2 regions of the Thalassolituus sp. genome follow, and region 2 is predicted to be linked to the other one. Evidence: predicted binding sites of a transcription regulator. Region 2 holds the regulator's gene; the other holds the start of a gene.
What was found. The regulator LexA, encoded in region 2, represses DNA repair genes until DNA is damaged. The targets are predictions, from matches to a motif close to TACTGTNTANNTANACAGTA.
Positions count from the first base shown of each region.

Region 1: imuA (translesion DNA synthesis-associated protein ImuA) is a predicted target of LexA. The motif match lies at 13,389-13,408, and genes of this name have one in related genera.

Region 1 is NZ_CFHJLR010000003.1:217,659-234,122, forward strand. Features, by position in the region: gene AC5E51_RS03655 (SDR family oxidoreductase) at 1-177, shown strand, start outside; gene AC5E51_RS03660 (MGMT family protein) at 182-502, shown strand; gene AC5E51_RS03665 (flavin-containing monooxygenase) at 985-2,466, shown strand; gene AC5E51_RS03670 (methyl-accepting chemotaxis protein) at 2,534-4,555, opposite strand; gene aceF (dihydrolipoyllysine-residue acetyltransferase) at 4,578-6,209, opposite strand; gene aceE (pyruvate dehydrogenase (acetyl-transferring), homodimeric type) at 6,221-8,902, opposite strand; gene AC5E51_RS03685 (putative bifunctional diguanylate cyclase/phosphodiesterase) at 9,312-11,399, opposite strand; gene AC5E51_RS03690 (hypothetical protein) at 11,646-12,857, shown strand; gene AC5E51_RS03695 (type 2 periplasmic-binding domain-containing protein) at 12,857-13,285, shown strand; gene imuA (translesion DNA synthesis-associated protein ImuA) at 13,440-14,111, shown strand; gene AC5E51_RS03705 (Y-family DNA polymerase) at 14,116-15,510, shown strand; gene AC5E51_RS03710 (error-prone DNA polymerase) at 15,522-16,464, shown strand, end outside.
Region 2 is NZ_CFHJLR010000002.1:19,123-35,586, reverse strand. Features, by position in the region: gene thiS (sulfur carrier protein ThiS) at 1-158, shown strand, start outside; gene AC5E51_RS01605 (thiazole synthase) at 151-969, shown strand; gene AC5E51_RS01600 (PfkB family carbohydrate kinase) at 974-2,572, shown strand; gene htpG (molecular chaperone HtpG) at 2,666-4,567, shown strand; gene AC5E51_RS01590 (YfaZ family outer membrane protein) at 4,763-5,341, shown strand; gene AC5E51_RS01585 (DUF6586 family protein) at 5,341-5,805, shown strand; gene AC5E51_RS01580 (hypothetical protein) at 5,879-6,130, shown strand; gene AC5E51_RS01575 (hypothetical protein) at 6,266-6,538, shown strand; gene AC5E51_RS01570 (cell division inhibitor SulA) at 6,577-7,002, opposite strand; gene lexA (transcriptional repressor LexA) at 7,053-7,652, opposite strand; gene AC5E51_RS01560 (TetR/AcrR family transcriptional regulator) at 7,835-8,476, shown strand; gene AC5E51_RS01555 (L,D-transpeptidase) at 8,492-9,010, shown strand; gene nagZ (beta-N-acetylhexosaminidase) at 9,018-10,106, shown strand; gene AC5E51_RS01545 (S-methyl-5'-thioinosine phosphorylase) at 10,103-10,855, shown strand; gene AC5E51_RS01540 (CsiV family protein) at 10,841-11,836, opposite strand; gene mfd (transcription-repair coupling factor) at 11,833-15,294, opposite strand; gene AC5E51_RS01530 (glyceraldehyde-3-phosphate dehydrogenase) at 15,481-16,464, shown strand, end outside.

The DNA of each region.
Region 1 (16,464 bases), on a different contig from region 2:
ATATCTACAGAAATGACATCTGGTATGCGCCCGGAAACACTGGAGATGATCTGCTCCGGCATCCCGGCATCACGCATGGGGACCCCTGAAGAAATAGCACATGCTGTTATTTTTCTGCTCGAAAATGAATACGTTTCAGGCCGGGTCATTGAAGTCGACGGAGCATTACGCATCTGAGTCTATGCCCGAAGAGATCCAGACACCTTCTGATGAAGAGAAGCTCTACATTGCCTTGAGCAGCGTGCCGGCTGGGCGGGTCATTGCCTATGGAGAGCTTGCCCGGTTGGCCGGGCTCCCGGGACGAGCGCGCTGGGCCGGACGCACACTGTCAAAACTTCCGGATGAAACAGCTCTGCCGTGGCACCGGGTAATCAATGCCAACCGGAAAATAAGCCTGCCAAATGGCTCACCAGGCTATGAAGAACAACGGCAGCGCCTGCTCGAAGAAGGCATCCATTTCTCTCCTGCAGGCACAATCGACAGGAAATTCCTCCTGACCTGAATGCACAAATCCGACGGATATGACGTTAAAGCACCCCATAAGATGCCGGGTGCTGAAACGACGTCTGAAAGATGCCACTCCATAACCCAGCGCACATGAGAGAAAGAAAAGCTATTAGACTTACACTCTCGATAGCTTTAGTGCATGAAATTAAAAACGCCAGATCAACATCAAATGCGATAGTGAGTACAAACTAACAAACAGAAGCGGACACCGCTATAACAATCCCGGCCAAGGCAATGAAGCCAGCAATGACGGGGCTTTTAGAGCCAATCAATAGTGTATTCTGCATCAGGCAACTGGCGGGTTTCACGACATGTGTCAATTAAGTACAGATTTGTGTCGGCCAATCACCTTTCCCCCTTGCTTTATTTCAGACAAATTACACACCATCAGCCGCAAGGCACCCTTGAACAACGAGGGCCTGCTACCGACATATACCGGTCAGCAAGCCGACTCATACGATAACAACAGGTGTGACTATGTCTCAGACTAACGAATATTTTGACCTTCTAATCATCGGCGCAGGCCTGTCAGGCATTGGTGCTGGTTGCCACATGAAAAAAGAATGTCCGGGAAAAAGCTTCGCCATTCTGGAAGGCCGTCAGGCAATTGGTGGCACCTGGGACCTGTTCCGCTACCCTGGTATCCGTTCAGACTCTGACATGTACACTCTGGGCTATGAATTCAAACCATGGGTAAACAAAAAAGGCATCGCTGATGGCGACGACATCCGTAACTACATCCGCGAAGCTGCTCAGGAAAATAAAGTAGAAGAGCACATCCGCTTTGGCCACAAAGTGATCGGCGCTGACTACTCGAGCAGTGAATCACTGTGGACAGTCACGGTAGAAGTTGATGGCGAGACACGTACCTATCGCTCACAGTTCCTGCTGAGCTGTACTGGTTACTACAACTACAACGAAGGTTTCACGCCTGACTTCGAAGGTCGTGATGACTTCAAAGGCCAGATTCTTCACCCACAATTCTGGCCTGAAGACCTGGATTACGAAGGCAAAAACGTACTCGTAATCGGCTCTGGTGCAACGGCGGTTACTCTGGTGCCGGCGATGACCGACAAGGCTAAGAGCGTTACTATGCTGCAGCGTTCGCCGTCTTACGTGATTTCTGTACCGCAGATGGACCCTATGATTAACTTCATGCGTAAAATCATGCCTGAAAAGTGGGTCTACAAAATCACACGCGGTCGTAATGTGACTATCACCCTGGCTATCTACAATTTCTGTAAGAAATTCCCGGGGCTGGCTCGTAAGCTTCTGCAGAAGCAGGTATCCAGCCAACTGCCTAAAGACTTCGATATGTCGCACTTTACGCCTAAGTACAATCCTTGGGATGAGCGTCTGTGCGCTGTGCCAAATGGCGATATGTTCAAAGCAATCAAGGCCGGTAAAGCCAACGTCGTTACCGATCACATTGATCGTTTCGTCGAGAACGGTATTCTGCTGAAGTCTGGCAAAGTACAGCAAGCGGACATCATCGTAACGGCGACAGGCCTGAAAATTCAGCTGCTTGGCAACATGAATCTGACGATGGATGGTCAGGAAATTCCAATGCCAGAGAAGATGAGCTACCGTGGCGTGATGTTCGAGGACATCCCGAACTTCGGCATGATCTTCGGTTACACCAACGCATCCTGGACACTGAAAGCCGACATGCTGTCTAAATGGTTCTGTGGTCTGATGAAGCACATGGATCACATTGGCGCCCGTGAAGCTAAGCCTGTGAACCACCACGGTAAAATGGAAACGCGTCCATTTGTAGACATGCAGTCTGGTTACATCGCGCGTATGGCCCACACTCTGCCTCGTCAGGGCATGGAAAAGCCATGGAAGCTTTACCAGAACTACTTCGCAGATATGGCAGCCCTGAAAACGGCTAACTACGATGAAGAAACCATCGAATATGGCAACAGAATAGAAACGACTGAACCGCGACCTGCGTGATCATCCTCTGTTACTGATGAAAAGAGCCCACTCTCAACGAGTGGGCCCGTATCGACCTACGTCGCGGTCAGTTAACTTTAAACTGGTCGACTTTATTGCCCAGCGATTCAGCGATTGAACGGGTCTTGGCAACGGCCTGAACCGTACCTTCTGCATTGCGCGACGTTTCTTCACCCGTACTGCGGATCTCACTAAGATTTGTGCGCAAGCGCGTCGCCGCCTCGCGCTGCTGTCCAGCGGTACCCGCAATCCGGTCAGTACGCTGCTGAATATCGCCCATGCTCTGTTGAATTTCTGCCAGAGTGTCACTGACTTGTACCGAATTTTTCACGGTTGCATCCACCATGTCGCGGTTGACGCGCATGGTGTCGACTGCTTTCACAATGTTTTCCTGAACATCGCTGATCAAGGTTTCAATCTCCTGAGCGGACCCCTGAGTTCGGCTCGCCAGTGTCCTCACTTCATCCGCGACCACAGCAAACCCACGGCCTTGCTCTCCAGCCCGAGCAGCTTCAATAGCAGCATTCAGAGCCAATAGATTGGTTTGTTCCGCAATACCTTTAATCGTTTCAAGGATAGAGCTGATGCTGGTCGAGTTTTCGGCCAGGCGGTTTACAGCCGCCATCGAATTTTCCATTTCGTCAGACAGACGGCCGACCTCGCCCATGACGCGTGTCACAACCTTGCCTGCTTCGTCGGATTTGCCCTGTCCTGAGCGGGCTGCCTCTTCGGCTTCTTCTGCAAGACGGCTGACATCAGCCGCACTCTCAGCAACCTCTTCAATGGTGGTGCTAACCTCGTTCGTCTGCGCTAACTGCACGGTGACTGCCTCGCGACTGCGGTCTGCGATGGATTCAACTTCAGATACATTGCTGCCCACCTCAGATGCAGAATCTTTGACCGCGGTCAGAGTCTGACGAATATTATCGATCATCTGATTAAAGGCATCCCGCAACTGCCCCATTTCATCACTGCCAACCACTTCAATCCGCCGGGTGAAGTCACCCTCTGCGACCACGCCCGCAGTTTTGGTAAAGCTTTTGATCGTCGCCCGAACAGACATAAAGAACGAGAGGTACAGGTAAACAATAATAGAGAGTGTTACGAGCAGCACAGTAACGAGTGTGGTGACCCGGGTGGTCTGGCCAGCCAGTCGCTCTTCAAGTCGGGTCTGAAGCAGAGGGAATGCATTACCACGCATGTTATCGAAAACGGACGATGCCTCAAGATAGTAATTATGGAAATCCTGCCAGGGCCGCTCAATAGAGGCAGCCATAATGACCTGTTCATCCAGGGTCATTCTCAGGTCATTCAGAAATGCCAGGACATTACGTGCATTATCGGCAAGTGCCGCATCACCCGTCACTTCAGCGTTAGCCATAACCAACTCTGTTCCCTGCTCAGCCGCCAGAATCTCATCATAAATAAGATTCATAAGATCGTAAGTCGATGACTGTAGATACTGCTCAGCAAAGGCATAAATACCTGCGGAGTGGCCAAGACCAGCAGCTTTCTCGACCTGAGGGAGATCAATCAGCAAGGTAGACGTCAGACGTTGGATAGTGTCATCAGAGTCCAATGTAAGCCCGGACGTCTGCGCATACTGGCGGGCGGTCAGATAGATCTCTTCGATGTTCGTCTGGAAGTAATTAAATTGATCAAGAAAAGCCGGTTGGCGTTGCTCACCAACGATACTGAAACGTCCCAGGTATTGAGAGCGCCACTCTTCGATAGTGGTGATCAGGTTATCGTCATCAAGTTGGTCGATCAGCGTATTGGTTTTTTGCGGCAGCAAACCAATCAAGCGCGTCGCCTCATCTCTTAGCGCCTGATCACTCTGAATCACCGCCGCTGCAGAAATGTCGCGAACATTTTCAAGCTCTTTGGCAAAAGCGAGCAACAATTCAACAGAATAAACAGCGTTAATCTCACGCTCAGTTTTCTTCATGGAGTCGAATGCGGCCAGAAAGACCTGGCCGCTGAGGATTACGAGAGGCACCAGAAACAGGAAACTGATGAGGCTGAACTTGGAGGCGTAGCTTAAACGCCCCATAAACTTGATACCCGGAAGCATCAGTGACCTGAACATATGTACAATCTCCGCTAAAACTTCACATCAAGAGCTGCCGCATATCCTCCAGATAACTCACGAGTTTCTGGCTGAAGCGCGCTGCTTCAGCCCCGTCGATCACCCGATGGTCGTATGAAAGCGACAGAGGCAACATCAAGCGAGGAACAAATTCAGAACCATTCCAGACGGGTTTCATCTCAGACCGTGACAGGCCCAGAATGGCAACCTCTGGCGGATTAACAATCGGTGTAAACGCAGTTCCACCAATTCCGCCCAGACTGGATAGACTGAAGCAACCTCCCTGCATGTCTTTTAAGGATAGTTTACCTTCACGGGCCAGGCTGGCCTTATTTCCCAGTTCTTGTGTAATTTCTGTAACAGACTTCTGATCGACGTCACGAATTACAGGGACTAGCAATCCTTTCGGTGTATCCACCGCGACGCCAATATGAACGTACCCCTTCATAATCAGAGATTCACCGTCCGGCGCAAGCGATGCATTAAAGGTCGGGAACTCTTTCAGTAGTTTTGCGATGGCTTTAAGTACGAAGGGAACAATAGAGTAGCGCACGTCTCCGTTGGCGTTCTGTTCCTTACGGAAAGCCTCCAGACCCGTGATATCAGCGTGGTCGAACTGAGTCACCTGAGGCACGTTCAACCAGGCCGTCGTCATCGAGCGCGCAGTCGCTCGCTTGATATTGTTCAACGCCTCTGTTGTTACCGGGCCAAACTGTGAGAAGTCGATCTCCGGAACTGCTGGGATGCCTGTTCCGCCAGCGGTAGCGGGACCGTTCACACGCTCTTTAACGAAAGCCTGAACGTCCTCTTTAAGAACACGCCCTTTAGGGCCAGAGCCCGCAACTAACGCCAGATCGACACCAAATTCCCGTGCGACCTTACGGACCGCAGGGCCTGCATGAACCTGCTTCGACGGCGATGCCGCCGCAGCATTACTCTTGGCTGACGCAGACTGAGAAGACAGTGAAGCCGGTGCGGACTCCGGTTTCTTATCCTTGCTTTCGCTAGAGCTGGCAGGTGCTGGCTTGCTTTCCTGCATAGCAGTGGCAGCGGTTTTTATCACCACCATAGGATCGCCTTCGCTGACCTTATCACCCATCTTAATCAGGATTTCTTCAACCGTACCGGCAACGCCAGCAGGAATTTCCATGCTGGCTTTATCGGTTTCAAGTGTGATCACTGACTGCTCTTCGTCAATTTCTTCACCGACGCGAACAGACACTTCGATCACTTCGACGTCTTTAGAGCCACCCAGGTCAGGGATGGGGATGGTTTTACTTTCACCGCCTCCAGTGGCCGGCGCATCCTTTTCAGGCTCTTCCGAAGCGTTTGCTTCAGGCGCCGGCTCTTTGTTGCTCTCGGTATCTGAGCGACTGTCATCGCTGTCTGAACTGGACGACTCTGAGCTGCTGTCTCCAGAAGTAGCACTGTCCAATTCAAGAAAGTCGTCGCCCTGACTGACTTTATCGCCGACTTTCACCAGAACACCGGTTACGGTGCCTTCTTCTTCAGCCGGAATTTCCATCGTAGCTTTGTCTGTTTCGAGGACAATCAGAGCCTGCTCTTTCTCGACGCTGTCCCCATCACTGACCAGTACCTCGATAACTTCGACGTTGCTGGAACCACCCAAGTCAGGAATTTTCAATGTTGTCATCGGTTCCTTCCTCAGCTGTACAGCGGATCTGGTTTAGACGCATCAATAGAAAGCTCTTCTCTCCAGCTTTCCAGCTCATCGGCAGACAGAGTGCCCTCTTTCATCAGCTCATAACCTGCGGCCCAGGCGATGTGCTGCCAGTCGACTTCAAAGAAGCGACGCAGGGCGTCACGGGTGTCACTACGACCAAAGCCGTCGGTACCTAACACCTGATAGCTGCGACCCGCCGGGATGTAAGGACGGATCTGATCCGAGTAGGCTTTCATGTGGTCGGTTGCAGAAATCAGCGGACCTTCGCTCTGTTTCAGCTGAGAAGTCACATACGGCTCAGGTGTGCGCTGTCCTGCGGAAAGCAGCGCTTCACGCTCACATGCCATACCCTCACGGCGCAACTCGTTGTACGAGGTCACAGACCAGACGCTGGCAGCGATACCTTTTTCGTTAAGCCATTCGGCCGCTTTTTCAACCTGGCGAAGAATAGAGCCTGATCCCATCAACTGTACGGGTTTGTCGGTGCCAGCCGACTCACGCAAGCGATAAATACCGCGGCGTATGCCTTCTTCAACACCTTCTGGCATCGCTGGGTGTGGGTAGTTCTCATTCAGAGAGGTGATGTAGTAGAAGACTTTTTCTTTCTTCTCGTACATGCGCTTCAGACCATCCTGAACGATTACGGCCATTTCATAAGCGTAAGTCGGGTCGTAAGAAATACAGTTCGGAATGGTCGATGCCAATAAGTGACTGTGACCGTCCTGATGCTGGAGGCCTTCACCGTTCAGTGTTGTGCGTCCGGAAGTTGCACCAATCAGGAACCCCTGACACTGCATATCTCCCGCAGCCCAGGCGAAGTCGCCGATACGCTGGAAACCGAACATCGAGTAATAGATGTAGAACGGAATCATGGCCAGGCCGTTAGTGCTGTATGAACTGCCCGCTGCCATCCAGGCAGAAAATGCACCAGCTTCGTTGATGCCCTCTTCAAGGATGCGGCCTTTTTTATCCTCGCGGTAATACATAACCTGCCCCTGATCGACCGGCTCATAGAGCTGGCCTTCGGATGAGTAGATACCCATCTGACGGAACATGCCTTCCATACCAAACGTGCGCGCCTCATCCGGAACAATAGGCACAACACGTTCGCCCATATTCTTGTCTTTCACTACCTGTGACAGGATCCGCACAAACGCCATGGTCGTTGAAATTTCACGCTCTCCAGTACCATCGAGCTGGGCCTGGAAGAACGACAGATCCGGCGCAGTAAGGCCCTGCCAGTTCTCGGTGCGCACCGGCAGACTACCACCCAGCTTTTCACGCTGCTTACGCATGTAGGTCATTTCAGGGCTATCTGCCGGCGGACGATAAAACGGCAGATGCTCAAGGTCTTCGTCACGGATAGGAATGCCAAAACGATCGCGGAAGGCTTTCAGGCTGTCGATATCCAGTTTCTTAACCTGGTGCGCCTGATTCTGCCCCTCGGCTTCACCGCCCATACCATATCCTTTTACGGTATGAGCCAGAATAACCGTGGGCTGCCCTTTGTGATTCACGGCTTCGTGATACGCCGCGAATACCTTGTACGGGTCATGTCCCCCACGGTTAAGTTTAAAGATGTCCTCATCGCTGAGATCTTTAACCAGGTCTTTCAGCTCAGGATACTTTTCGAAGAAGTGCTCACGCGTATACTTACCGCCTTTGGCCTTGTAGTTCTGATATTCACCATCAACGGTTTCGTCCATGCGTTTCTGCAGGAGGCCTTTACGGTCTTTCGCTAACAAAGGATCCCAATGGCGACCCCAGACGACTTTAATAACGTTCCAGCCAGCTCCACGGAACTGACTCTCCAACTCCTGAATAATCTTACCGTTACCCCTGACCGGGCCGTCGAGGCGCTGCAGATTGCAGTTAATAACGAAGATCAGGTTTTCGAGCTTTTCGCGCCCGGCAAGACCGATGGCGCCCAGAGTCTCAGGCTCATCACACTCGCCGTCACCGAGAAACGCCCAGACTTTACGACCTTTACGCGGCACGAGTCCTCGCGCAGACAGATAACGCATAAAGTGCGCCTGATAGATCGCCTGTAACGGTCCAAGGCCCATCGAAACCGTAGGGAACTGCCAGTAGTCTGGCATCAGTTTCGGATGAGGGTACGATGACAGTCCCGGGGCCAGTGCTTCCTGTCGGAATCGTTCAAGATCGTGTTCGTCGAACCGCCCCTCAAGATAACTGCGCGCATAAATGCCCGGTGATACGTGACCCTGGTAATAAATCAGATCGCCCAGCGGCGATTGCTCGCTGTCAGCATTTGGAGCACGGAAGAAGTGATTGAATCCCACATCGTACAGCGTCGCACTGGAGGCAAAACTGGAAATATGGCCACCAAGATCACCCGCGCCTTCTTTATTTGCTCGCAGTACCATCGCCAACGCATTCCAACGCACCAGAGAGCGGATACGTCGTTCCATGAAGAGGTCACCGGGCATCGGCGCTTCTTTTTCAGGTGGGATAGTGTTGCGATACGGGGTATTCAGGGCATACGGGAGAGGCATCCCGTCCCTGGTGGCCCTTTCGGCGATACGTTCAATTAAGAAGTGGGCTCTGTCTAACCCTTCAGCTCGAATAACGGAGTGGATTGCATCCACCCATTCTTTGGTTTCCTGAGGATCTGCATCGTTCGTGTAGACCTGATCATCCATTCGCTAGGCTCCTGACCTTGGGCATGTGCTGATTTCAGTATAGATAAAGTCTCGGCAAACACTCACTCGGGGCCGTAAAGAAATTCGAGGCTGGTCGCAAAACTCTGAACCAGCCCCCTATCATTTCCACAAATGTTGATGCCCCCGTCACAAAGGTGACTATTTTGTCATTTAAGACTTTCACGCAAATATTGAGACATCGATATGTCCGTAGGGTTTCATCCTGCCCATTGACTCTTTTTGTCCGGATTGATGAGCCCATTTTTACCAGTGTCCCTAAGCGACACTCCGAACAACCTATTCCTCATAAGATCTAGAGTTGAATGTATGGAATTAGTTCAAAAGCTTCGCGCCAGAATCACGAGCGGCGGAGGATTTCCCAGTACTGAGTCAGTGTATTGGTGAACGACTATCGGTGCGTGAGCACGCCTGACTGATCCGAAATTGACGTGGCAAAATTGGCCTTGAGCTGTTCTAGCTCCTGAGGACGGTCAAACAGATAGCCCTGCATCAGGTTACAACCGTGAATTTTCAGAAAATCACGCTGAGCTTCGGTTTCTACACCCTCTGCACACAGTTCTATCCCCAGACGCTTGGCCATCTCAATAATGGTTAAAACCAATGCATCATCGCGGGCTGTAAGGCCAATATTCTCAACAAACTGCTTATCAATTTTGATCAGATCGATAGGAATACGAGTCAGGTAACTGAGCGACGAATACCCTGTGCCGAAGTCGTCTAATGCGACGCGACAACCAAGTTCGCTGATGTCATTGAAGAATCGATTCGCCATCTCAAGATTATCGAGATACGCATGCTCCGTCACTTCAAACTCAATGAGCTCAGGACGAACAGCATGGGTTTCAAACGTACTGCGGATAAAATCAGAGAACTGGTAGCGCTTAAGATCGTATGCCGACAGATTAAGAGAAACCAGTATCGGAACAGGAAGGTCCTGAAAGTAATTCGCAACATCGCGGCAGACACGCTCAACAACCCAGTCGGTCAGCGCAGTAATCTTGCCTGAGCGTTCAGCAATAGGGACAAAATCTGATGGCGACACTCTGCCCAGCGTTTGGCTGTTCCAACGCACCAGAGCCTCAACACCACGGGGCTCACCATCGCTGCTGACCTTGAGTTGATAACAGATGTAAAACTCGCCGCGCTCCAGGCCCGGCTCAATGGCATTGGCAATGTCTATTTTACGCTGATGCTCAATGAGCATATGTTCCTGGAAGAAGCAGTACTGAGACTTACCCTCTTTTTTAGCAACGTACATAGCGACATCGGCATTACGGATAGTGTCCTGCGTATCAAACCCACCTTCTGACGCCCGCGCAATACCGACGCTGGCGCTGATCCGGACCTCCCATGAATCAATCAGAAAAGTCGTTCTCAGGCCACCGACAATGTTTTCAGCCATACTCTCCGGATGATCAGAAGAGGTTCGACACAGGACAAGGAATTCATCACCGCCATGACGACTGACAACGTCCTCTCTCGGGATGTACGATTTCAGCCTCTCAGCAACCTCAACCAGCAATTTGTCACCGACCTCATGGCCCAGCGTATCGTTAACCTCTTTAAAACCGTCCAGATCGACGAACATGACCACCAGATCACCTTCCCCGCTATCACGCAGTTCACGTAATGAAGCATCGAGAATACCCATAAAGCTCTGGCGATTGAGCAGACGCGTCAGACTGTCGTAGTTCGCCAGGTATTCCATTTCCTCCCGGCGCTGCTCCAGAAGTTCGACGTACTCCTGATTAATATCGGACTCAACACGGATCGCATCCATCATATTGTTGATGTCCTGCGTTAACGACGACACCTCATACTTACCGTATACAGGGATCTTCAATCGATAGTCTTTGGTTTCCTGAACTTTTCGGGCAAATTCAGATAGCTGAGTCAATGGCCACAACCAGCGACTGGCCTGAACATAGAACAGCCCCACCATGATGAGTATCACAGCAATCGCGACAGGAAGAATACGTAATGCCAGGCTGATAGTGCTGGAAAGCAGTGGTCCCTCAAGGTCAACGATCAGGGCCAGATGCCCCATCACCAAAGGTGGTTCGCCGATACGTCGGACAGCAATCAGACGTCCGTCGTCGCGTAGTACACCAGACTCGAAAAACTTCCAGTCCGTGAAATCAACGGGGAAATCACCCTGGCTCTCAAGCATGGCCTGGCCAGCATACAGTTCAAGTACGTTCCACTGCGGGTCAAAAATGGCGGCACCCACCACATTTTCGTAAGGCTCAAGGCTCAGCAGATAACGCTTCAGGTCGAAGAAATGATCCGACTTACTGAGAATCCCAACCAGGTCGCTGGCCATGTTGTCAGAGAGTGCACGGAGATCGCTTTCAACATAACGGGTGTAAAGCTCCCGATGCTCGCGCAGGGCAGAATAAAATACAGAAGTAGCGACCAGTGCAATCGAGATAAGACTCAATAGCATTACCGCCGTTCTGATGCTTCTAATCAGCATGTAACTCTCTCTGTTCCCTGACGTCGTAAATTTTTATACCTGCCATCAGATCATAGTGCACTATAAGTTCAATGTCTGGCCGTTAAGGAATGATATTTATCCTTCTCAGCCTATCACTTATATGACATATTAGGCCAAACTGTCAGAAGTGGGACATCCCGCAAGCTGTATGGACAGATTTGATTACTATACTCCTGCAACAGAGCCGACATTGAGTTCTCTGGCGCAACTTGGAGCAACCATATAATGATAAAAATACCCGGTGTTGCTGCCGTTGTATCTGCCCTCCTTCTGAGTGCAGAGGCATGCTATGCAGAAAAACTGACCGACAATCTGGAAATCTCGGGCTTTGCCCGCGTCATTGGTGGCTACCTCAGCCACAGCAGCCGACGTTTCGATGGCTATACCAATGAAGCATCTCTGGATGAGCAATCACTGTTAGCAGTACAGCCATCCTATTCCTTCAACGATAAACTGTCCGTTTCGAGCCAGTTTGTCGCACATACCAGTGACGATCGTGACAGCGGGCTGGAGTGGGCTTACCTGAGTTACCAGCCAAGCAGCGCATGGCACTTCAGGGCTGGGAAACTGCGTACACCGTTTTTTATTTACAGCGACGGTTACGACGTTGGCTACAGCTATCCATGGGTAACCGCACCTGTGCAGGTTTACAACAATTACCTGTTCTCTAATTTTAATGGTGCCAGTGCCAGTTATTATCACGCCGGTAACTCTCTGGCCCTCAACCTTGAAGCTTACTATGGATACTTCAAAGGCGATTTGTTCCTTGCCGGCACAAAAGTAGACGTTGAAACAGAAGTTGAAGACCTGGCGGGGATCGTCGCTACGATTAATCGCAATAACCTGTCTTTACGCATGTCATACCATCAGGCGCACAACACGACCGAGATCCCGAATGTATCTGAACTGCGCTCACAATTGTATGCCCTCGGCTACAACGACAGCGCCAAAAGTCTGGAATCTTCCGGTAATGTATACGCTCTGCAGACATCTCTCAGCTACGACACGTTAAATTCATTCTATAAAGCAGAATGGGTCAACATAGTCACAGGGTACGAAATTGCTCCTGAGATCACGGGTTACTACCTGATGGCAGGTCGGGTTATCAACGACTGGACACTGCACGCGACATACAGCCGCAGCGAATACAGTGCAGTCAAAATGTCGAACGAGCTGCCGATGCCCCCGACCGGAAACCCGCAGCAGGATATGTTATCAACGGCCTACTACCAGGTATTTGCCAGCACACCGAATGGCAACCTGGATAGCTACACCCTGGGAACACGTTGGGACTTTCGGATGAATATGGCACTGAAAGCAGAAATAACTCTGCTTGAAGAGTCACGAAGCCGCAGCGGTTTCTTTATGAGCCCATCATCAAATGACTCCACTGAAAATGCCTACCTCTACCAAGTGGCGTGGGAGTGGATCTTCTGATGAGACTCATATTTAGCTCTTTACTGGCGCTGACCTTATTGTCTGCACCAGGAGCATTTGCTGCCTTCGCCAGTGAGCGGATCATTATTGTGACGCATTCCGACAATACCGGCGTGCGATTATCCCGTGAACAGATACGCAATCTGTTTATGGGGGCTTCGGTGGGTCGTGATCTGCAGCCTGTAGCCCTACCTCCCGGCAGTCGTACGCGCAGTCTGTTTAACATCAAGATCGTCGGCCTGTCTGACTCCCGGGTTCAGTCTTATTGGGCTCAAATGAAGTTTACTGGTCGCCGCCCGCCGCCTCAGATAGTCAATTCAGAGGAGGCGATGGTTCAGTATCTTCTTAATACACCAAGCAGCATTGGCTATCTCACTGCGGACACAGACCTACCGGAAGATCTGGTTATTATTTATGCCACCGACTGACCGGTAAGCGTACGCCGACCAAGACAAGTACTGAACTGAGAAAGGGCCTGCGAGGCCCTTTTTTTCTGCGTCTTTCACGCTCTGTCGTAGCCACCCCCTTGAACACTGTTTTTATATACAGTACTGTATATAAAAACACATAAAGGAGAGAGGTATGCCAGCGACACAATCACATTCGTCATCCGGTCTGAGTTACCCTCTCGACCAGGCTCTGAACAAAGGACTGGTATGGCAGGCGGCTCAGCAACCTTGTAGCAGTGCCAGCGTCATCTCCTCTGGGTATCAGCAGCTGAACCGTGAACTCCCACAAGGGGGCTGGCAAGCTGGCCAGGTCTGCGAGATTTACCCTCATAGGTACGGCTGCGGTGATATGCACATTCTGCTACCCGTGCTGGCGACATTAAGTCATCAACAGCAGTGGATCATGATGGTAGCTCCTCCTGCTATTCCCTACGCGCCAGCCCTGACAATGGCAGGAATAGATACCCGACGACTGTTGATGGTGCACCCCAAAGATCGCAAAGAAGCACTCTGGTGCGTCGAAGAAGGGCTTCGGTCTGGTCACTGCAGCGCCGTCATGGGATGGCTGCCTGAATCGGACCCTAACAGCATTCGCAGGATTCAACTGGCCTGCGAAGCAAGTAAGAACTTCTGCTGGCTATGGCCCGACGCCAGACACCAGAACAGCGCTTCAGCCGCACCATTGAGGCTTCAGGTCACACGAATCTCAGCAGAACAGGCAAACCTGCGCTTTATTAAACGTCGGGGACGCTGGCCGGGTAATGCCTTTTCACTGTCACTGAACAGCGCAACCCGAACAGGTTAAGCCCATGAACGCCTGGCTCTATCTCTACTTTCCGGATATGTACCTGCACAGTCTGGTCCATGATTATCACAGCCCGGTTATTGTGATTACTCAGGATCAGCAGCGGGTCGTTCAGGTATCAGCGGCTGCAAAGCAATGTGGAATTCGCCCAGACATGCCCCTCGCCAGTGCGTTGTTTCTGTGTCCGGAAGTTGTCTGTCATACCCTGAACCAGGAATACGCAGAGCAGTTACTGCAACAAAGGGCATTGTGGGCATATCGCTACTCTGCACAGATATTTCCCGACCCAGCGGACGGCTTATGGCTCGAAGCAGGAAGCATGCTGAGGCTGTTTGGTGGCATTGAAGCCTTCGTTAACACGCTCAAAGACGGCTGTCAGCAGCATCAGTGGCCACTGCAATATGGCTTAGGCCTGACGCCTGTTTCTGCGCGCTGGCAGGCACTCGCTGATGTACAGACACTCTCTCTGAATACCGCACAACAACAGCATGCGCTACAGACACTTCCTTTGGATAAGTTGCATCTCAACGATGCACAGCTGCTGGCATTACAGCGACTGGGTATTCAGCATCTGGGAGAGTTATTACAACTGCCACTCGCAGAAACTGGTCGTCGTATCTGTCCGCAGTTGATGCAACAACTGCAGCAACTGCACGGACAGCAAAAACCGCCCTCTAGTCTTTTTACTCCGCCGCTGAAATTCTCTGAGAAAGTCATATTCAGTCATGATGCCGAGCACAGAAATGGGCTATTTTTTCCATTGGCTCGTCTGCTCGACAGCCTCTGTGGATTTCTCCACCACCATCAGCTTTCAGTCCGCTGGCTGGCCTTACGTCTGTTACACAGAGAACCTCCGGAAACCCGCTGGCTATTCAGCTTTGCCAACCATGAATACCGCTATGAAGAACTGTTACAACTGTGCCGTTATCAATTGGATAAGCAGTCTCTGCGGGCCCCGGTCACTGAGCTTCAGCTTAGTGTCACCCAGTTCACTTCAAGACAGCATGAGCAGGCATCATGCCTTGCAACAGACGACCAGACGCCTCTGTCAGGCAGTCTGATTAACCGCTTACAAGCCAGGCTATCAGCCAGCCAGGTGTCGGTACTGCAAAGCACTGGAGACCCGCGACCAGAAGCTTCATGGCAAGCACAGCCCGCAGATGAAAGCGTAACAGACAGCCTGAGCCGAACCGGAGACTGGCCTATCTGGTTGCTGCCTGAGCCAGTTCCCTACCCTCCTCCCGCAGACATTATCCAAGGCCCTCTGCGCATAACCAGCGGCTGGTGGGATAGCTGGATGACGCGCCGGGATTATTATCAGGTTATGCAGGATGAACAATTGCTCTGGGTATTCAGGGATGACCAGAAACGTTGGTTTCTGCATGGCTATTTTTCATAGGCTGACACTCCGTGACTACGCCATATGCTGAGCTTCACTGTCTGAGTAACTTTACCTTTCTTCGGGGCGCTTCTCATCCCGAAGAATTAGTCCAGCAAGCCGCTGATCTTGGCTATCAGGCATTGGCTCTGACCGATGAATGCTCTTTCGCAGGCGTTGTGTGCGCCCACCGGGCCATTAAAGAAGAAAATCTGTCACTGAAGCTGATTATTGGTAGCGAATTTCGTCACGCCAGTGGCCTCTATATTGTGCTCGTTACCGGGCGCAAAGCGTACGCTGAACTCTCAACACTGATTACTCAATGCCGGCGTCAGGCAGAAAAAGGGCATTATACGTTTACGCCCGCACAGCTCACTGATTTGCAACATTGTCTGTTGCTCTGGCAGCCAGCTGAACAAGAGATACTCTCTGAGTACGCAGCATTAATCCGACATTTTCATCAACGTCTGTGGCTATTGGGAGAGCGGACGCTGGATGAATTTGATGCCCATCACTATATCGATATCGCCCGCTGGGCAGATACCCTCGACCTGCCTGTTGTCGCAGCGAGCAATGTACATATGCACCACCCGTCACGGCACAGCTTACAGGACTGCCTGACAGCTATACGTATGAACCAACCGGTTCAGCAGATAAAACATCGCTTATACGCAAACGCCGAGCGTCACTTACGGTCTCTTAAAAAATTATCACATCTTTATCCTGAACATTGGCTACAGGAAAGCGTCAGCGTCGCTAATAAATGCACATTTAATCTTGATGAAATTTCCTATCTTTACCCCACAGATTCAGTTCCTGATGGTCTGTGCGCCCGGGAATATCTCAAAACTCTGGTAGAAAAAGGCCAGACAATCCGCTTCCCTGAAGGTACCCCTGCTCATATCCAACAAACCATCGATAAAGAGCTTCGCCTGATCGCACAGAAAGAATACGAGCATTACTTTGTCACCCTCT
Region 2 (16,464 bases):
TATACACTCTGATCATCGACACGCTGAACTATCCGGCCGAAAGCAGTCGTTTTGTCGTAGCCCTGAATGGCGAGCTTCTGCCAGCAGAGCAGTGGCCTTCAACCAGAGTGAACAACGGCGACATCATTGATGTGCTGGGAGCAATTACCGGTGGCTGATTCAGACGTATTTACTATTGCAGGAGAAGAGATTTCAAGTCGCTTGTGGCTCGGGAGTTCAATGTACCCTTCACCCGATATAATGGTATCTGCCTTTGCCAGTGCGCAGCCGGGGTTTGTCACAATGTCGCTGCGCCGACAGACCGCGGGTGATGTTGCTAACAACGATTATCACGAGCGTGTGAATCAATGGTTGGGCGCCAGCCAGTCGCGTCTGTTGCCCAATACTGCCGGATGTCAGTCGGCAAAAGAAGCGATTCAGCTTGCCATTCTGGCACGCGAATTATTTAAAACTTCATGGATTAAGCTGGAAGTTATCGGCGATGAATACAGCCTGCAACCCAATGTATTCGAACTTGTCAGTGCCGCCCGGGAGTTGTCTTCGCAAGGATTTCACGTCTTGCCATATTGTACGGATGATCTGGTGGTGTGCGAGTCATTGTTGCATGCAGGGTGTCCAGCGATTATGCCCTGGGGGGCACCGATAGGGACAGGAAAAGGAATCATTAATCCTTATCAGTTGCGTACCCTTCGTGCTCGGCTGCCAGATACCACGATTATTATTGATGCCGGAATCGGTCGGCCATCTCAGGCGATGCAGGCGATGGAAATGGGCGCCGATGGCGTGTTGCTCAATACCGCGGTCGCAAAAGCAGCCAACCCGGTAACAATGGCGGGAGCCTTCGCTGCCGCTGTCGATGCCGGGCGGACTGCTTATCATGCGGGTTTTATGACAGAGCGCGATATGGCATCGCCGAGTACGCCAGTGGCGGGCATGCCGTTCTGGCACACCGCCATGCGGGGAGGGTAATCCCATGACTAGTGAAACTAAGCCTAGGTACTTAATGGCGATCTGCGCTTCTGACAGTCGTGGGGGAGCGGGTTTACAGGCTGCTCTGTCGCAAGCAGCTTTATCTGGGTGCGAATGCCGCAGTGTAGTTCTTGCAGTGACTGCACAGAGTCATCAGGGAGTGGAAGCCGTCAGTCATGTTTCAGCCTCTATGGTTGAAGCTCAGGTTCAGGCCGCGCTCAGAGACGGCCCGCCAGAAGCAGTCCTGATCGGCTGGCTGCCACCTGAACCAGAAGTGTTGGAATATCTGCGGACGTTCCTGAACGAGCTTCAGGCCAGCAGTCGGGTGCCGGTCATCTGGGACCCGGTGGTGTCAGCGACTCTTGGGGAGCTACCGGCGGCACACTCTGGCCTTACCGGTTTAATTCCGAACGTGTCTGTCATGACGCCATCACTTGACGAGGCTCGTTGGCTGTTAGGAGATCAGACATTGAGTGCCGCTGCGGCGGGCGCGGCTCTGCAGCATGCGGGTGCTCATACGGTGGTTATTACCGGTGGCGATGATGAGCAGCAGCAACACTCGGCCTGGGTTACAGACCTGATATTCAGCCGTTCTGATGAGAACTTTCCGGAGACGGCGGCAAAGCCCTCTTTTGCTCTTCATCAGCAGAGAGAAACAACCCAGGCGCACGGCACGGGAAGTCAGTTCTCGGCGGCCCTTGCGGTTCAGCTCACAAAAGGTACGCGCTTGTACGATGCGATTGTCATTGCCGCTGCTGCCGCACGTCAGGCACTGATTGCCAGCTCGGGAGTCCTTGGTATTGAGTTCGGAGGCACTGAGTCCGGAGGCACTGAGTCCGGAGGCACTGAGTCCGGAGGCATGGAGCCTGAGCGCTCTGTCTACAGAAACTGCATTGCCAGTCCACTGCCTCGTAGCGGAGATGAGTGGCCCTTGATTACCGATGTTGGGACGTATCCCCGTACTGATCGTTTTGAACCCTACCGTCCCGGTGTCTATGTGCTGACAGAGTCGTTGGATCACCTTGAAATGCTGCTTGGTATGGGTGTGGATACCGTGCAATGGCGAATTAAAGCGCCGGGGCCTGATTACAAGGATCAGACTCGGCGGGCGCTGGCAATGTGTCGCAGCCAGGGGGTCAGTTTCTGGCTCAACGACGACTGGCCGTTAGCGCTTGAGCTGAAGCCAGATGGTGTGCATCTGGGTCAGGAAGATCTGGTCAGTGCGGATATCGACGCTCTTCACGCCGCAGGCGTCGCGTTAGGTATCAGTACTCACACCGAGTGGGAAATTGCCCGGGCACGCGCCCAAAAGCCGAGTTATATCGCCTTTGGCCCAGTGTTTACGCCACTGTCCAAGCGCCTGCGCTATCAGCCTCTCGGTATCGATTGTCTGACCGCCTGGAGTAAGCGGTATCATACTTGGCCTCAGACCTGTATCGGCGGCATTGTTCCCGAAAACGCCCGCCTTGTTGCAGAGTCGGGTGTGGGTTCTCTGGCCGTAGTGACATGCATCGCCGGAAGCCCAGCTGACGAGCCTCTCATACGCAGTAACATCGCCGACCTTCGCGCAGCCCTTGAAATGTTTTCGCCAGCCCCAAAATAGGTCATCAGTACATAGTCGATGGCCAGTCAGCAATGGGTGGCTGGCCATCGGTGATCACAGTAAAAGGGCTGACACGTCTGAAAGGAGAGATGAATGACTGCCGCAAGTAAAGAAACACTGGGATTTAAGACAGAGGTTAAGCAGCTTCTGCACCTGATGATTCACTCTTTGTACTCCAACAAAGAAATTTTCCTGCGTGAGCTGGTATCCAACGCATCGGATGCCTGTGACAAGTTGCGTTTCCAGGCGTTAACAAACAATGACCTGTACGAATCAGAGTCAGACCTGAAAGTCGACATCACGTTTGATAAAGACGCGAAAACCCTGACCATTGCCGATAATGGTATCGGTATGACCCGTGATGATGTTGTGAATCATCTGGGTACCATCGCCAAATCAGGGACTGCTGAATTTCTGAGCCAACTGAGCGGCGATCAGCAGAAAGACTCGCAATTAATTGGTCAGTTCGGTGTGGGTTTCTACTCGGCCTTTATTGTTGCTGACAAGGTGATCGTTGAAACTCGTCGTGCCGGTGAGAGCGCAGAGCAGGGCACGCGTTGGGAATCCGAAGGCGAGGGCGAATTCAGCCTTGAGCAGATCGAGAAAACTGGCCGCGGTACAAGCATCACCCTGCATCTGAAAGAGGGCGAGGAAGAGTTTGCTGACAGCTTCCGCCTGCAGAACCTGATCAAGAAATATTCGGATCACATTGCGATCCCTGTATTTGTACAGCAGGACAGCAATGATGACGACGGCGAAGGTGAAGATGCCTCCGCTCCAGAAGCTGTGAACCAGGCGCAGGCGATGTGGACCCGCGCTAAGAGCGACATCAGCGACGAAGATTATAAAGAGTTTTATAAGCACGTTTCCCACGACTGGAACGAACCACTGACATGGATGCATAACACGGTCGAAGGCAAGCTGAACTACACCAGCCTGCTGTATATTCCGGCGCAGGCGCCGTTCGATATGTGGAACCGCGAAGCCAGCCGTGGCGTTAAACTGTACGTTCAGCGCGTCTTTATTATGGATGACGCCGAGCAGTTCCTGCCCGCGTATCTCCGCTTTGTTAAAGGTGTTCTGGACTCCAACGACCTGTCTCTGAACGTCTCTCGTGAAATCCTGCAGCAGGATAAGCAAGTCGATAGCCTGCGTTCAGCACTGGTGAAGCGAGTGCTGGATACACTCGAAAAAATGTCGAAAAAAGACGCTGAGAAGTACCAGACCTTCTGGAATCAGTTCGGTGAAGTTCTGAAAGAAGGCCCAGCTGAAGATTTCGCCAACCGTGAAAAAGTGGCAGGTCTTTTCCGCTTCGCGACTACTCAGAGCGAAGGCACGGAGCAGACCGTTTCTCTTGCTGACTACATTGCTCGCATGCGCGAAGGTCAGAAGAAAATTTACTACATCACTGGCGAAAATCACGACGCTGTTGCAGCCAGCCCGCACCTCGAATACTTCCGTAAAAAAGGTATTGAGGTACTGCTGCTGACAGATCGCGTTGATGAGTGGATGGTCGGCCACCTGAGTGACTTTGATGGCAAAGCATTCCAGGATGTTACCAAGGGCGAGCTGGATCTTGATGAGCTGGCTGACGAGTCCGAAAAGGAAGAGCAGAAGCAACTCGAAGAGTCGCACAAAGCACTCATTGAGCGTCTGGAAGCAGCGCTGAAAGACGACGTTAAAGAAGTCCGTGTCAGCTCGCGCTTGTCAGATTCTCCCGCATGCCTCGTGGTTGGCCAGTACGACATGGGTGGTCATATGCGTCGCCTGATGGAAGCTGCTGGTCAGAAGGTGCCAGAGCCTGAAGTTGCACTCGAAGTGAACCCGTCACATCCATTGATTGAGCGCCTTGATCAGGAAGCGGACGAAGATCGCTTCGCCGAACTGGCACAGGTCATTCACGCGCAGGCCCAGCTTGCAGAGGGCAGTCAACTGAAGCAACCCGCTCAGTACGTTACCCGCCTGAACAAGCTGCTGCTTGATCTGATGAAGTAAGCCTTGCCTTAACAAAATGCTCATGCGCTTCTGGTGTGTGAGCATTTTTCCTGACACTCCCGTACACTCCTCAACACCTAGGTCACCATGCCTGTCTCTGGCGTACTTTTCCCAACGACAGACACGCTGGTATCATAGACCGATAAGAATTCTATTACTGAACATCTATTACTAAAAACAGGACGCCGTACCACGATGAACACACTTACGTTGGCCCGTCGCATTTCTCTGGCTGCTATAGCGTCAGTCGCTGCAATTTCTACTTCTGCGATGGCTGGGGGATCTTTAGATATCAGCCTGGCGGACACTACTGCTCGCGTTGGCTGGGATGCCACCCGCATGGATACCGGTATGCACCTGAACCTGGCGGCTCTGCACGAGAGTGACCAGGGCGACATCATCTCGGGGGGCGTTCATGTGGTGGATGTCCGTAATCCGAATTCAGACCTGTATATCGGTGTTGGCGCCAATGCTTACGGCATATTCACTGATGACAATGACGGAGCCGCCATTGGTGTAGGCGGCTTTGCCCGTTACAACTTCCCGTTCAACCGTAACTTTGGTGTGAGTGGTCATGTGTACTACGCGCCGCCGGTTGTGTCATTCAGTGACGTGAATAACTTTGTCGATGCAGATCTGCGTCTGCACTTTAATATTCTGCCGACGGCCCACCTTTACACAGGCTTCCGCATGACCTCGGTTTCTTTTGATGATCAGAGCGGTCGTCATAAGATCGGCGATGGTCTGCACCTCGGCCTGAAGCTGAACTTCTGATGAGTCAGTGGCTGAGCTTCACCAACCAGAAACTCTATCAGGCACGATTGCTGTTGGAGCAGGCGCGTCGCGAAACCGGTAACCCGGCACTTGCTGAAGGGCTTGAGACCTCAGGCCTGTACCTTATGCAGGATGCCTTTATTTCGTATCTGAATGAGCTGGCGACGCTTGCTACTTACCGCGGCGAAGTCAGTTCATTTTCAGATCTTCTGAACAAGACACCTCTGGTGACCGGTGAAATGACCGAGATTCGGATTCTGGCCGAGGACCCTTACTCATGGTTGAGTGCATTTCTGCGTGAGGCAGAAACGCGTTGGCGTCCGGGCCCGGCTGGAAACCCGCAGGCAGCGGGTGCGGTCAACGTCATTGCCGTTGCACAGAGCGATGACATACAGCCACAGTCCTGGTGGCAGCATCTGTCTGACCTGATCGATAGTCAGCGTGAGAATCGGCAGGAAAGCTGATTCTCCCAGTGACTCTCGTATAAAGCGTCACCCCCCTGTGTTATCATCCGCGCTCAGAAACGAAGAGGCACTTATGGCTGGTTTTTTCGAAATTGTAGAGTTATCCAATGGTGACATTGCCCTGCGTCGTGCCGACGAACAGGACAGCGATGCGCTGGTTCGTATCTGTTTCTCTGAAGATGCGAAAGCAAGTCTCCAGGAGCACCATATGGATGTGGCCAGAGTAATGCTCGAGGCTGGCGTGCGCCTCGTGGGCGATCTGTCTGGGATGGAAGTCGAGAGTGACGACTTTGAGGTGCCGCAGAGCAGTCAGCACCTGCATTGATTTGTCCCTGGCAGACAAATTCATAAAAAAATCCGGTATCGGGCAACTGATACCGGATTTTTTTTTGAATTTCAGTATCCTAACTAAAGCCCTGTTAACGGGTGTACTTGTGAAAATTGACTTCTGAGGATGAGAATGAAAAAGCTAGTAGCACTCTCGACTGTAGTACTTTCCGCTTCACTGATCACCGCGTGCAGCGATGAGCCAGAAAGTTCTGAACTCGTTCAGGCATACACTGAAGCCCGTGAGCAGACGCGCACCGCGCTCGAAGAAACAAAAGATGCCATTAAAGCGATGGAGAACAACCAGGACGCGCTGGAAAAAGCCCTTGAGCGACTGGATCGTGTTGTTGAGTTGCACGAAAAAGGTGCCGTTGTGCACGTTCCTGCCGCTACTACTGCTCAGTAATTCGGGCGGATCAACTACCAGCTCCGGCTGGTAGTGTCTTATTCTCCACGCACAATGAACAGGTGTGATCCGTTTTCTTCTGCGACACGGCGTAGCAGTTGACGGGTATCTGCCGCGAGTTCGCCTGACCACTCAACAATCAAATGGCTTTTACCTGATCTCAGCGCCTTGATACACAAGTCAAACTGAGTAGCGACTTGAGTATTCAGGTGAAGTACCGGAGAGTCGCTGATGCCCGCTTTTGCCAGCCATTGTTTGTTCAGATTCTGGCTTGGGCTCAGCCACATCAACCAACGTTTCTGGTCGCTGCACAGAGCCAGCACAGGCAACAGCTGGAAGGGTTGTAATGCACTGCCTTCAGACACAATGACTTCCGTCATACTGCCTTTAGGCACGCTTCTGACGGGTGCCGCAGAGCTGAGTGGTGCTGCTTCTGGACATACTTCGAAAGATAACTGACGCATAACAATCTCTCCTGTCGTGTACCGTTTACCTGTTACTCTGGTCGGTCGCGTTACTGGCGACGAATAACACCTACGTATTTACCTTCAATCGCAAATTCCTGCTCTTTCAGGTTGACCTCAATCGGGGCGTAATTTTCGTTCTCAGCAAACAGAGTTACCTGATTGCGGCTCTTGTGGTATCGCTTAACGGTTACTTCTTCACCGACGCGGGCAACCACGATGTCACCATTGCGTGCGGTCTCTGCTTTATGCACTGCGATGTAATCGCCATCCATGATGCCGATGTCGATCATGCTGTCGCCATGCACCTCGAGCAGGAAGTTCGCTTCCGGCTTAAAGAACGACGGCGGAATTTCGCAGTAATCTTCAATATGCTCCTGAGCCAGGATAGGTTCACCGGCTGCAACGCGACCGATTACCGGCAGCCCCGGAGAGTCTTCACCTACGATGCGAATGCCACGGCTGGCACCTGGCATCATCTCAATGGCACCTTTTCGTGCCAGTGCTTTCAGGTGTTCTTCTGCTGCATTCGGTGAGCGGAAGCCAAGTTCTGCGGCAATTTCTGCTCTCGTCGGCGGGTAGCCTGTTTCATCAATGGCTGAGCGAATCAGGTCAAGAACTTCCTGCTGGCGAGCCGTGAGCTTTTCCATGACATTTATCCAGTCTGTTGATTTATACAGTGTGTGTAAATATATACAGTACCTTTTACTGTGTAAATACCCAGTGCCGTCTAATTTTAGATCTGACGGAATTTTCCCCGAATTGCTGCAATTGTTGCGTGTTAAGTGTTTTAAACGTATGTTTGAAACACTTGTTAGTTGGATAAGGCACTATGGCGCAGAAAGATACCGCGCGCAGCATTCTCGATGCTGCAGAAGAGTTGTTTTCAGAACGGGGTTTCGCGGAGACTTCGTTGCGTAATATTACGACTAAGGCTGATGTGAATCTGGCTGCCGTGAATTATCACTTTGGCTCTAAAAAGTCTCTGATACAGGCTGTATTTGCCCGCTTTCTGACGCCCTTTGTCGCTGAACTCGATAAGGCGCTCAATACCTGCGATGCAGAGCAGGGCGAACAACCTGCTGACCTGATGTCTTTATTGCGGCTCTTATCTGACACCGCATTACGTTCGGGGGCAGACCGGCCTGAACGTCTGCGTATCTTTATGCGTTTATTGGGGCTTGCCTACAGTCAGGGTCAGGGCCATGTACGTCGTTTTCTGCGCGTGGAGTATGGTCATGTATTTCGCCGCTATTCGGATCTTCTTACCCGGGCGACGCCGGAGCTCTCCGACGAAGACCGCTTCTGGCGGGTTCATTTCATGCTGGGTGCGACTATGTTCACACTGAACGGGGTTGATTCTCTGACCGCGATGGCGGAGCATGATTTCGGTAAACCCACCGCCACGCCGGATGTTATCGATCAGTTGCTGCCGTTCCTCGCCAGCGGGCTGAAGTCACCTGCGGGTAACTAAGGAACGCGTCAGTAGATGTCAGATCTTCCGTTTATTGAGATCTCAGTCGAGGATCAACTCTTGCGGCTGACTGAGCGCGATGGCATTACTGAATATTCAGTGTCAACGGCATTGAATGGCATAGGTGAAGAAGAAGGCAGCGGCTGCACGCCGAGAGGCTGGCATCGTATCTGTGCTGTTATTGGCCGTGATCAGCCGGAAAACGCCGTATTCCGTGGGCGTCGTCCAACGGGTGAAATCTATTCTTCAGAGCTTTCCGAAGAGCATCCGGACCGGGACTGGATACTTTCCCGCATCCTCTGGTTACAGGGCCTGGAGAGTGGGCTCAACCGCTTTGGCAACGTCGACTCCCAGCGTCGTTTTATCTATATCCACGGCACACCGGATACTGAACCTATGGGGAAACCCTTGTCTCATGGTTGTATTCGCATGCGTAACAGCGATGTGATTGACCTTGCTGAACGGATTCAGGCCGGTACCCGGGTGTGGATTCAGGCGGCAAGTTTTCAGCGAATTTCCTGCATCAATTTGTGAGATGACGATGACCGAGTCTTCAGTTTCTTCCACTGATTCATACGCTGTGTCGGATGCGTTAGCACAGGCCGTCGGCGTGATTACCGATATTGAAGGAACGGCGTTGACGGATGAGGATCGTGATTTCTTAACTCAGCCTGAAATCGCCGGGCTTATTTTTTTCGCGCGCAATTACGAATCTCCTCAGCAGCTGAAAGCTCTGACAGGAGAATTAAACGCGTTGAGACCCGACCTCCTGCTCACCGTAGATCAGGAAGGTGGTCGTGTGCAGCGCTTTCGCTCCGGCTTTACGCTGTTTGAGCCGATGATGCGCTATGAAGCCATTTTTGTGGAATCACCTGAAAAAGCGCTTGAGCTCGCCCGTTTGGGTGGCCAACTTCTGGCTACTGAGTTAATCGCGCATGGTGTTGATCTGACGTTTGCCCCGGTTCTGGATATTGAGCGAGATCTTTCTCGGGTGATTGGTGATCGTGCCTTTGGTCACAGCGCAGACACGGTGACGTCATTGGCCAGAGCCTGGTGCGAAGGACTTTCTTCTGCGGGCATGATGTCCGTTGGTAAACACTTTCCGGGGCATGGTGCCGTTGAAGCGGACTCACATCTGGAGTTACCGGTCGACCCGCGCGATGCCGAAGCCTTAGAAGCCGAGTCGGTACCTTTTAAAACGCTGATCAGCGAAGGCGTGATACAGGGCATTATGCCTGCTCACGTCGTCTATCCTGCCATTGATGCAAACCATACCGCCGGTTTTTCTTCTGTCTGGTTGCAGGATATTCTGCGTAAGCAGCTCGGCTTCAGCGGCATCATTTTCAGCGATGACCTGTCCATGGAAGGCGCTGCCAGTGGCGGCGACTTTTATCAGCGGTCGATCGCTGCGGCTCAGGCGGGAGCCAACGCACTGGTGGTCTGCAATAACCGACAGGCCGCCAAAGATGTCGTCAGTGCCGTTGCCGATTTGTACCGTGCAGGCACTGGCGCTTTAAAGCTTGAATCACTAAAACCCGATAGCAAGGCTAATGCCCTTGATGAAAAGGGCATGGCCGAGGCCCGTAAAATACTGGTCTCGTATCAACTGATCAGAGACGACAACCTGTGAGTGCAACTTCTCGTAAAATCGCTGTTATTGGCGGCACCGGCTTAACCGAGCTTGATGGGCCGGAGATCAGCCAGACATTGGCTGTAACGACTGACCTTGGACAGCCGTCTTCACCGCTGTCAGTCGGGCGCTGGCGAGAGCAGGAGGTCGTGTTTCTTGCGCGGCATGGGCATCCTCACAAAGTCCCTCCTCATAAGATTAACTACCGCGCAAACCTGCTGGCATTAGAGGCACAGGGTGTTACTCATATCATTGCTGTGAATGCTGTGGGTGGCATTCACCCGGACATGGGTTCAGGCAAAATTGTGATTCCTCATCAGGTGGTTGATTACACCTGGGGCCGCGAAAGTACTTTTTTTGATGGTGAGTACCGTCCGCTTGAGCATATTGATCTCACGTATCCGTACGATGAGACGTTGCGCCAGGCGCTTGTTAAAGCGTCATCAGAATGTTCAGTCGACGCGCTTGATTTCGGGGTCTATGCGGCGACACAGGGGCCAAGATTAGAAACTATCGCTGAGATTAATCGTCTCGATAAAGACGGTTGTGATCTGGTCGGTATGACGGGCATGCCTGAAGCAGCCCTGGCGAGAGAGCTGGGTATTCCTTACGCGAGTATCTGTCTTGTCGTGAATCCGGCCGCCGGAAAGAGCGACGACCTGATTACCATGGATGAGATACGCGCCGTGATCGACTCAGGAATGAGTGAAGTCCGCGATATTATCGCAGCTTCATTATCCCTGATCTGAAGCTTCGCTCTCTGGGGCTTCTTCTGAGGCCTCTTCTGGCACCTCATAAGGCGTTACCTTGACGACCATACCTAGAAGGGGGTGATCAAGGTAGTGGACCTCACCGCTGCGCATGCGGCGGCTACGCTCGATTTTTGCTGCGCGCAGCGGAATCCATTCTGGCTCAGGTTCAGCCACAGGCTCATTGGTGATCCCTTGATCCGGGGGAAGGATCGTCATCTGACCTTCAACCCCGGGAAGGGCGTCTGAGTTACCTATGTTGTCAGATATGGTGTCAGAGGTGACGGCCATGGTCATGGCGCCTTCTTCGGTATTTTCAGTAGTCTCGCCAGACAGTGGTGCATCAGCCGGAATGGTGAAGATCAGCTGGTCTACTTCAAGATCCGGGCGGATATGAATGTAGCGGCTACGGTACAGGTTGAAGCTACCGCTGATATCGATGCGGAAGTTCTCTTCTTCGTAACTGGCGGTTACTTCGTGATCGTAGGCGTTGGCTGAATCCTGAAGTTCTTCGATCCAGGCCTGGTGCCACACGACTTTCATATCGCTGCGGTAGCCAAAGCGATTAACGGCGTTGGCGAATTCGAGGTCGTCGAGCAGCGTTACCGGAGGCGTGCTGTCAGTATCTTCTTCGGCGGAGTTCATCTCGTCTGAAGCGTCGCTGTTAAGCTCTGACGATTCTTCAGCGGATACCTGCAGAACACCTGGATTGGCGTCGCCCGCCATACCTTCCTCTGACTTCACAATGCCTGGCTCTGATTCGGCCATCGCTGAAGTGTCTTCTTCTAATGCCGCCGCAATTGCAGCTTCTTCCGCCTCTGCGCGCTCCTTAAGGAGTGGCCAGTGTTCCTCGCGGGCACTGTTTTCGTCCAGATAAGTGAACAGCATAACTTCGACACGATAATGTTCTGTCGCGTTTACAACGCTGGGCAGCATGCTCAGTGTCAGGCCCGCAGAGAGCAGGGCGGAAAGGGTCTTCACGAATTCGGGTCCTTCTGTAAATCTGTCAGAAGTTGATCAATAGTGCGGAAACGCTGGTCGAGTGTTTCCATGTTCGCGTAGAAACGCAGCGAGTTTCCGTCGTCCAGTTTATAGGCATCCGGTCGCGTCTGCACCAGCTTGATCAGAGTGAATGGATTTATCTCGGTATCACGGCTGAATTCAATTTTGCCCGTACTGTCGTTGGCATCGAGTCGGGCGATACCCAGCGGTTGCAGTTTGAATTTGAGTGACGCAATACGGAAAAGGTTCTTAACCTGTTCAGGTAACAGGCCGAAGCGGTCGATCATTTCTACCTGAAGCTCTTTCAGCTGGTGATCGTCTTTGGCGCTGGCAATGCGCTTGTAGAGCGTCAGGCGGCTGTTCACGTCTGGCAGGTAGTCATCCGGAATCAAGGCTGGAATATGCAGGTTTACATCGGCACCGTGCGTTGCGGCAAGGTCAACTGAAGGCTCTTTACCGGCGCGAATCGCATTAACGGCCTGCTCAAGCATTTCCATATAGAGGGTGAAACCAATCGTTTCAATCTGACCCGACTGTTCATCGCCTAACAGTTCACCAGCGCCACGAATCTCAAGGTCGTGCGTCGCAAGCATAAAGCCCGCTCCCAGGTCCTGGGAGGCACCGATAGCATCCAGACGCTTTTCTGCATCTTTGGTGAGCTGCTTCGGTGGTGGTGTCAGCAGATACGCATACGCCTGGTGATGCGAGCGACCGACGCGGCCCCGGAGCTGATGAAGCTGCGCCAGACCAAACTTATCAGCACGCTCAATAATGATGGTGTTTGCCGATGGGATATCGATACCTGTTTCGATGATGGTGGTACACACCAGCATGTTGAAGCGCTTGTGGTAGAAGTCGCTCATCACGCTTTCCAGTTCGCGCTCTGACATCTGTCCGTGGGCCACACCGATACGCGCCTCAGGAATGGCTTCGCTCAATTCACGCGCGGTCTTCTCAATGCTCTTCACTTCGTTGTGCAGGTAATACACCTGACCACCACGCAGAATTTCCCGCAGAACCGCTTCTTTGGTGACAGTATCGTCCTGCTGGCGGATAAAGGTTTTTACACTTAAGCGCTTGGCCGGTGGCGTCGCGATAATCGACAGATCCCGGATGCTCGCCATTGCCATATTCAGCGTTCGTGGAATCGGCGTGGCCGTTAAGGTGAGAATATCGACCTCTGCCCTTAAAGCTTTGATTTTCTCTTTCTGAGCGACACCAAACCGGTGTTCTTCGTCGATGATCAGCAGACCAAGATGGTCAAATTTCACGTCTTTCTGCAGCAGCTTGTGCGTGCCAACGACGATGTCTGTTTTGCCTTCCAGCATACGGTCCAATGCAGCCTGAGTTTCTTTTGCTGATTTGAAACGCGACAGCACATCGACTTTGACCGGCCACTCGGCAAAGCGGTCGGCAAAGTTCTGATAATGCTGTTGTGCGAGCAGGGTAGTCGGTACGAGTACGGCGACCTGTTTACCACTCTGAACGGCCATGAAAGCGGCGCGCATGGCAACTTCGGTTTTACCAAAGCCAACATCACCACACACCAGACGGTCCATTGGGCGCGGTGAGCACATATCACCAATCACAGCTTCGATGGCTGCTTGCTGATCCGGTGTTTCTTCGTAAGGGAAGCCTGCTGCAAAACGCTCGTAATCGGTATCTGGCTCATCAAAAGCAAAGCCTTTACGTGCCTGTCGGCGGGCGTAGATATCAAGCAATTCTGCGGCGGTGTCCCGAATTTTCTCAGCGGCTTTACGCTTCGCGGCTGACCACTTATCGGTGCCGAGTTTGTTCATTGGCGCGGTTTCTTCGGCGCCACCACCGTACCGGGAAATCAGGTGCAGGCTCGATACCGGTACGTAGAGCTTGTCGTTACCAGAGTATTCCAGCACAACGAACTCATTCACCTGGCCGCCTGCATCCAGTGTCTGAAGCCCCGTGTAGCGCCCGACACCATGATCGAGGTGAACCACCGGAGAGCCTTCCTTCAGCTCTGACAGGTCGCGGATCACCATATCGCTGTCAGTTTTCTGCTTCTGGCGACGGCGGGCCTGGCGGATACGCTGACCGAATAATTCGTTCTCAGTGATCAGGTGAATCTGTCGACCGCTATCGGTCATTGATGCACCGGCCTCCAGTGGGCCAGTCAGTATCAGAATGCGCTTCTCTGATACCAGGGCATCGGGCCAGCGCTCAAATTCATCCGGCAGGACTTTAATGCGTTGCAGTAACTCTTTCAGGGCCTCACGGCGACCGGCGGACTCAGCGCAGAAGAAGACCTGACCTTCGGCGTCTGACAGCCATGCTTGCAAGCGCTGTAGTGGTTGATCCAGTCGCGAATCGACGGTGAGATCAGGAAGAGGCTGAGTTTCAAACGCCACGGCACCCGCGCGTTCCGGAAGCTCTTTATCGTGCAATTGAACACGAGGGTAGTTGTTCAGCGCGCTGAATAACTCGTCGTGCGCCAGAAATAGCTGCGCAGGTGGCACGATAGGGCGCTGAATATCGTAGCGACGACTTTCATAGCGGGCCTCAACATCGTCACGGAAATGTTTGGCAGCGTCTTCGATCCCCGCATCATGGATGACCAGCGTATTGGCTGGCAGGTGTTCAAACAGGTTGCCGAGATCATCACTGAAGAACAGTGGCAGATAGTATTCAACACCTGCCGGAGCAATGCCCTGAGCAACATCGGTATACACACTACAGGCTTTCGGGTCCTGTTCGAAGAAGTCGAACCAGCGGGCCTTAAAGGTGCGGATGGCCGTGGTATCTAACGGGAACTCACGCGCTGGTAAAATCCTGACCCGCTCAATTTTATCCAGCGTGCGCTGGTTGTCTGGGTCGAAGGTACGTAGTGATTCAATTTCGTCGTCGAACAGCTCTATGCGGAACGGCAGTGGCTGCCCCATAGGAAAAATGTCGACGATTGAGCCGCGCACTGCGTATTCCCCGTGCTCATACACCGTATCAACGCAATGATAACCGGCGTTCTCAAGTTGACGTCGGGTGTTGTCGACATCAAAAGTACTGCCGATATCCAGAACAAAAGTCTGGCCCTGATAGAAACTTGCAGGTGGAAGTCGCTGCTGCAGGGTTGAAACCGGAATGATCAACACGCCCTTGCGGACATCATGCAGCTGACTCAGAGTCGCAATACGCTGGGAAATGATGTCCTGGTGGGGCGAGAAAATGTCGTACGCCAGAATCTCCCAGTCCGGGAAGTGCATGACCTCAAGATCAGGCGCGAAGTAGCGGATCTCTTCTTCGAGGCGCAGCGCCGAGCTGGTATCCGTGGTGACAACCAATGTCAGCCCCGTGTGTTCAGTCGCAGCACTGGCCAGTGCCATGGCCTGGGTAGAACCCGTCAGCTGGCCCCAGAAACGGCGTTCACCTGCACGTTGGGGGAGTTCAGGGTGTAAAGGGCTGGACATTCGCGCTCCTGAGCGGTGTGATCGATGCAAATAAGGCCGGCTAGTTTACCCAAAGCACCGGGCACTGTTAACCGAATGAAATCGCGACGGCACGGCGCCTGCGAAAGATTTGTCGGCGGCCTCGAAAATCGGCATAATACCGCCCCGATTTTTCCTCTTAAATTAACTTCTTTGTAAGGTGACCCCGTGAGCAAAGACCAGCGCGACGCCTGTTTACAGGACTGGATGGACCGTGAAGCCATCGCCGAGTCAATGATTCCTCTGATTGGTACCCTGTACCGCCAGAAAAGCATCGTTTCTTCTATCTACGGCCGTCCGGTCATTAATCGCTCAGTCATTGAGCTTCTGAAAGCGCACCGTTTTGTCCGTCACATGGAAAACGAAGAACTGTCAGTTCAGGATACCTATCCTCTGCTGCAGGCTCTGACCGAGATGGATGTTGCTCAGGCACACATCGACCTGGGTAAGCTGGCGGTTAAATATCGCACCGAAGGTAACGGCAAAGACGTTAAAGAATTCCTGGCTGAAGAACTGGCTAGCCTGAACGGCGAAGCGGGTGACAGCGAAAACCGTGACGTTGTCCTGTACGGTTTCGGTCGTATCGGTCGTCTGCTGGCTCGTATCCTGATCGAGAAAGAAGGTGGCGGTAACGGTCTGCGTCTGCGCGCGATCGTTGTTCGTCGTGGTAAAGGTGATGACCTGGTTAAGCGTGCATCACTGCTGCGTCGTGACTCTGTACATGGTACTTTCCGTGGTTCTATCAGCATCGACCACGAAAACGAAGCCATCATCGCGAACGGCACTTACATCAAAATCATCTACGCCAACAACCCGGCTGAGATTGATTACACCGAATTCGGTATCGAGAACGCTCTGGTTATCGATAACACTGGTGTATGGCGTGACGAAGCTGGCCTTGCTCAGCACCTTGAAGCAAAAGGCACCGCGCGCGTACTGCTGACTGCTCCAGGCAAAGGCGACCTGAAAAACATCGTTTACGGTATCAACAATAAAGACATCGATGCATCTGACAAGATCCTGTCTGCAGCATCATGTACTACCAACGCGATTACGCCTGTACTGAAAGTGATGAACGATCAGTACGGCATCGAGAACGGTCACGTTGAAACTGTTCACTCCTACACCAACGACCAGAACCTGATCGACAAC